2 linked regions of the Desulfosporosinus acidiphilus SJ4 genome follow. Each later gene encodes a partner of the first gene's protein in a complex. Links are inferred from orthologs where the notes say so. Each region holds a gene or a part of one and is shown on either strand. Other genes may lie near its edges.

Region 1 (3,119 bases):
CAAGCTCAGATTTATCACGGCGTTGAATGACCGCCCCTTGGACACCTGAGGGATCTGCCAGAATATCTTTGACTTCAGCAAGTTCCCAGAATTCAGTATTTGTCTCGGTCATTAAATGATGATACATGCCTTTCAAAACCTCATAGGCCAACTCAGTTCCTAAATGCCGTACGGGGCAATGAATTAATTGAATATTATGCCGGGATGCATCATATTGGATTTCCTCGACCCGGCGAGTATCCAGACCATAGACCCTTTCCTGAGCTCCAAATTGACGGTATATAGAGTCCGCATAGTCAATCAGTGATTGTGCTTGATCTTCCCTCATGTATTCCGTCAGACGACCGCCCACGGCGGGACTTAAGGATAATTTTCCGTCACTGAAAGCTCCTGCCCCAGACCAGCCCCTGGTGATGGAACAAGGATTGCACCCAGCACAAACTCCGGTAGTTCTAGCAGGACACTTTCTTTTTTCTATGGTACGCCCGCTGTCTACAATCAGAATTTTCAGGTTTTTATTGTGCTTAGACAGCTCTAACGCTGTAAATATACCGGCTGGCCCTGCTCCGATAATTAAGATATCAACTTCATGTTTCAAGGTATCCCCTCCGAGAGAGATTTATATTCGCGCCGAGAAGGAACTTTTCATCGCAAACACTCTCATCTTAACAATCATCCCTGCTATTGTCAATGCAATTACCGAACATTCATTAAGAATACATGAATAATATTCGATAGATAATTACATAAATATCCATATGCTTAAGCCTTACTCTGCAGCCAATACACACTGCGATTGGTAAAGAACGTATAAAACCGACCCTGAGAAAACTGCCCCGAATACTAAAGACCTCAAAGGAAGGCAGCTTCACCCTCAAGAATAAACTTATTGCCTGGGGCGTCAATAGTACAAAAAAACCTTCTGTCCGGAAAAGTGAACAGAAGGAACTTATTATTGCACTTGGTGTTGACGATCAAGATTTACGAATTTAGTAAATTCTTTCAAGAAACCCAATTCTACGGTCCCCACAGGACCATTACGATGCTTAGCTATGATTAACTCTGCAATACCCTTTTTTTCTGATTCCTGATTATAATATTCGTCCCTATAAATGAAAGATATAACATCGGCATCAGCCTCAATGGCTCCGGACTCTAATAAGTCGGACATAATCGGGCGTTTATCTTGTCGTTGTTCCACACCCCGGTTAAGCTGAGATAAGGCAATTACCGGAACTTTGAGTTCCCGTGCAAGCCCTTTAAGCGATCTCGAGATCTGTGCAACTTCTTGTTGTCGGCTTTCTGATCGTTTTCCTACAGACAGCAACTGTAAATAGTCAATAATAATCATGCCTAGATCATGCTCCGTTTTTAGGCGCCGAGCCTTTGAACGCAGCTCTGCTAAGGAAATTCCTACGGTATCGTCAATAAAAATGGGGGCTTCAGACAAAGGTCCCACCGCTCGGGTCAGCTTTGGCCAATCTGCATCCAATAAATCGCCCGTCCTGACGCGCTGCTGATCAACCATCGCCTCACCACAGAGCATTCTTTGTACTAACTGTTCTTTAGACATTTCCAGACTAAAAATCGCCACGGGAACTTTACCCCGAACTGCAGCGTTTTGAGCCATGTTTAAAACCAATGCTGTTTTACCCATGGATGGACGGGCAGCAATAATCACCAGATCTGAGGGCTGCCATCCAGAAGTCATTCGATCCAACTCTGTAAAAAAGGTTGGAATCCCGGTTAGATTTCCTTTATTAGCATAAAGATATTCGATTTTCTCGAAGGTATCTAAAAGAACATCCCTGATTATGCTAAAACCATCTTTAACTCGTCTGCGTGAGAGATCAAGTATTAACCTTTCCGCTTCTTCAAGAAGCGTTTTCGCTTCTTCGCCGGGTTCATAACCCCGTTCAAAAATGCTGCCGGTCACTTGTATAAGCTGGCGCAAAAGCGCTTTTTCACTAACTATCCTGGAATAATACTCTACGTTGGCTGCCGACGGCACCGAACGGGCAATCTCAGAAATTGTAGCAATACCGCCAACCTGATCTAATCGCCCCTGCTGGCGCAGGATTTCCGCAACGCTTACAAGGTCGATAGGGGCTCCTTTTTCAAAGAGCTCACGAATGGCTGCAAAAATCAAACGATGATTATCCCGATAAAAATCATCGGCTTGAAGTAATTCAAAAACAGAACTGCCGGATTCAGGTTCAAGCATCATAGCCCCTAAGACTGCCTGCTCAGCTTCTAAGTTCTGCGGTGGAACTTTTATTAGTTCCATATCTGCTTCTCCTCCCGGTAACTCACAATCTTCGGCACTTAAAAGATGTGTCTCATAGCCTCTTCAATGGTACCCACCCCTATGACTTCAATCCCGCGCAAGCTTTGAGGGACATCCACCATATTTTCCAGAGGAATTAAGACTTTACGCACGTCAGCCTGTTTGGCACCAAATATTTTTTCATAGATGCCCCCAACAGGTTTAACTTTGCCCTGAATTGAAATTTCCCCAGTCACTGCTACATCCTGACGCAGAGGACGTTTCTTCAAAGCACTGTATATTGCCAATGTCGTAGCTAGCCCCGCCGACGGTCCATCTATTTTAGCTCCGCCAATTACATTGACATGAACATCATAATTGCGAAGATTCTCTCCAGTTAATTCGCGAATCACTGCCGTGGCATTAAAGACAGCATCTCTTGCCATACTGCCGGCCGTTTCGTTAAAACGTACACTCCCTTTATCTTCCTGGCTTTTAAAGGTTATCGCTTCTATTTCCAAAACTGAGCCTAAAAAGCCGGCGACTCCCAGCCCCAAAATACGGCCGATTTCCAGATTTGCCTGAGCCTTCCGAAAAACATAGGGAGTAAGACGGGATGATCGCAGGACTTCATGAACATCAGCGCAGGTAATGCGCACGACTTCCTGGTCAGTATTGCGGAACCTTGCTAAACCGTAGGCATCCGTCAAAATGCTCGTCGCTTTTCTGCCCTCGATAACATATTCACTAATGATCTCAGGAACTTTGTCCTCAAGAACAACGCCAAGTTTTTCAGCGGCTTGGCAGATTATGTGTTGGACATCTTGCGGTTCCAGAGGAACGAAGAAAACTT
Region 2 (2,941 bases), 770 kb from region 1 along the record:
AATCCTAAATTGCCTTCTTGAATTAAATCTAAGAAAAGCATGCCTCTGCCGACATAACGTTTAGCAATACTAACCACGAGCCGTAGGTTAGCTTCAGCCAAACGGCGTTTTGACTCTTCATCTCCTGCCTCCATACCTTTGGCTAAAAGGATTTCATCCTCAGCCGATAGCAACGGAACCCGCCCTATCTCTTTCAAATACATTCGGACAGGATCGTCAATGCCTACCCCTTCCGGTACGGTAAGATCTACTTCAGTCTCCTCTTCAATCTCATCTGGATCATCCACCAGATCCTCGTCATCATCAACTTTGCCCTTTTTCAAGACTTCCTGTTCGACATCCTCAGGCCCAGGCACAACGTCTATTCCCATTTGAGCAAGTTGTTGGTAAATATCATCAATTTGATCCGCAGAAAGCTCAATCCCCTGAAGAGCATCCATGATCTCAACATAGGTAAGGGAACCTTTCTTTTTGCCATTTTGTATAAGAGCCTGAACGTTGTCCATTTGCTGCTCTTCTTTCACCTGTCCCCCACCTTCCCTTGGATCTATTATTTGAGTGCCTTTAACCTTACTATTTGCCACGTTTCAACCGCTCTCCTATCTCTTTCAACAGAGCCATGGCCCCAGCCATGTCACCGGATTTTTCTAAGGTTACCATGCGTTCCTGAAGATCTTCTACAGTTTCTTCTGCTTGTGCTGAGAGAATACCCTTAATACAATCTTCAAAGAGGCGCTCGGTTTGGGAGGTATCTAACTCTTCCAGGAGTAAGCTTGCCAAACGACTTTGTATCGTTTCGTTGCCATGGGCAGGTAAACTACCTTCCTGATCGAGATAATCAAAAATTTGTTGGTGTGGAGAAACTCTCCAAAAGGATGAACCCAATTTTCCTTTGATTCGTTTTACAAAGGAGATGTCTTCTAAGAGCAAACGCAAAAGTGTTCGTTCTGCTCTGTAAATTCCCAATTCAACGGTAGGTTGAGGGCCCTCCGCTTCCTCCTTACATATAATGGCATTAGTAATAGTATCCCTATTTTTCACAGAACTAATCGGATTTTGCGGAGAATATTCCCCAGATCGTTCTTTTTGGTGATTTTTCTGTCCCAGGCTTTTAATCTCGCGTTGTATAGCTTCTAAGGTAAGTCCTAGTTCTAAACTCAAGAACCTTTCATATCCTTCTCTTTCAACTGGACTGACTACCTTAATGACATCAGGAGCGAGTTTATGCACTAGTTCTACCTTCTCTAAAATGTTCCGAGGAGGTTGGTTGTGTGTCAATATTCGATATTTAAATTCGATAAACGTTGCCGCTTGCTTAAGGAATTCATCCAATTCTTCTCGGCGATGCTTCTTTAAAAATTCATCGGGATCTTTGGCTCCTTTTAAGGTTATAATTTCGGCCTGGATTCCTGCATCACGTAGGATTTCCCCTCCCCGTAACGCAGCATTAATTCCAGCATCATCCGAGTCATACAAAAGAACAACACGCCTGGTATACTTTTTCAGAAGGTTAGCCTGCTCCCGTGTTAAAGCAGTCCCTAAAGAAGCCACGGCATTTGGATACCCGGCATTCTGAAGTGCAATAACATCCATATAACCCTCCACCAGAAGAGCATAACCTTCTTCGCGAATTCCTTGATGAGCACGATGCATTCCATATAGATGGTGCCCCTTATTAAAAAAGGTTGTCTCCGGAGAGTTTAAATACTTTGGAGCAGAATCATCCAAAACCCTTCCACCAAAGGCGATGGGTTGATTGCGGCGATCTAGAATACTAAACAGAACTCGATTACGAAAGCGATCGTAAAATTGCCGTCCTTCCTTCTCGGGCTTTCCCCTTTCCAAGGCTAAGCCAGCTTCAGCAACTTCATGGGGTTGTACTCCACGCGTTTTCATATATTCGAGTAACCCATCCCAGCGATTAGGAGCATATCCTAAACGGAACTTATTCATGGTCTCGAAATCTATGCCACGTTGTTTAAAATAGTGTCGCCCAGGCTCCCCTTCCGGTGATTTAAGAAGAAGATTATTGTAGTAGTTGGCAGCCCATTCATTGATTTCTTCAAAGCGTCGCCGGAGCCGAGTTTTTTCTCGCTCTTGAGTCGACATTTCTTTTTCCGGGAGCACAACTCCGCACCTTTGCGCCAATTTTTGAACACTCTCTAGAAACGTCCAATTCTCCTTCTTCATAACAAAGGAGAAAACATTACCCCCGGTATGGCAGCCAAAACAATAAAACATTTGTTTTTCTGGGGTAACTGTAAAACTTGGTGTTTTCTCAGGATGAAAAGGGCAAAGGCCTAAATAATTCTTACCCTTACGCTGCAGACTGACATATTCAGATATAACCTCAACGATTTCAGTACGCAAACGTACTTCCTCGATAATTTCTTCTGGAATCAATTCCTCGCGAATTCTATTTTCCACGTTCTTCGCCCTTCGATTTGCTCTCACAATTCATAGGGTTTGTCAACCCTATCTCTATACAATTCTTCGCCGAAAATTCACGGAATCCTCTTTTTTAAACCACTTATCATGAATTAGTTTTAGAATGGATACAATTATCAATTCCAGAACTATATAATTCTCCTTTTCAAGCGATAATCCCTCTTTTCTTCGACAAATATTTACCGCGTTTTTGTACTTTTTGCTTTACAATAACCCTTATCTATTGCTGCTTCTCAATGGAAGAATAAATCATACTCTTTTACATAATCAAAAAGCATGTTAGAATAAATAATAAAGTCTTATTTTAAATTAATATTTTATAAAGTTTGAACCTTTCACTGAGTCTCTTATACGCTATCTCAGTTTAAAGTAAACGTTTGATTATGTAAGGAAGGTGAAATTATGACGAGAGGTTTTCATAAACTACATATCTTCGCATTGATTTCTCTGTTGCTCAGCGTGACCTTGTTGGCGGGATGTAACTCAGTTAAAA

Evidence for each region. The genes of interacting proteins can lie anywhere in the genome.
Region 2: the proteins of dnaB (region 1) and dnaG are in contact, whole or in part, in a crystal structure (PDB 2R6A), measured with the Geobacillus stearothermophilus proteins. The link is inferred for Desulfosporosinus acidiphilus SJ4 from one-to-one orthologs. Residues at the interface, in WP_033016901.1 of Geobacillus stearothermophilus: Ser13, Glu15, Ala16, Gln18, Glu91, Leu92, Asp94, Ala95, Val96, Pro97, Thr98, Ala99, Ala100, Asn101, Tyr104, Tyr105, Ile108; in WP_049624496.1 of Geobacillus stearothermophilus: Lys456, Leu457, Leu458, Pro459, Ala460, Asn463, Ala464, Leu467, Leu535, Leu536, Ile537, Ala538, Gln544, Glu545, Asp548, Tyr549, His552.

What each region holds. Positions count from the first base shown.
Region 1 is NC_018068.1:4,890,982-4,894,100, forward strand. Bases 121-2,974 are described here. They hold dnaB (replicative DNA helicase), read right to left. Parts: upstream 2,288-2,974; coding sequence 953-2,287; downstream 121-952. Other genes in these bases: DESACI_RS22340 (NAD(P)/FAD-dependent oxidoreductase), read right to left, coding at 121-598; lonC (Lon family ATP-dependent protease), read right to left, coding at 2,326-2,974. Also shown: more of DESACI_RS22340, read right to left, coding at 1-120; more of lonC, read right to left, coding at 2,975-3,119. UniProt on the Escherichia coli protein: The main replicative DNA helicase, it participates in initiation and elongation during chromosome replication. Travels ahead of the DNA replisome, separating dsDNA into templates for DNA synthesis.
Region 2 is NC_018068.1:4,123,343-4,126,283, forward strand. It holds dnaG (DNA primase), read right to left. Parts: upstream 2,428-2,941; coding sequence 574-2,427; downstream 1-573. Other genes in the region: rpoD (RNA polymerase sigma factor RpoD), read right to left, coding at 1-584; DESACI_RS18945 (GerMN domain-containing protein), read left to right, coding at 2,851-2,941. UniProt on the Escherichia coli protein: RNA polymerase that catalyzes the synthesis of short RNA molecules used as primers for DNA polymerase during DNA replication.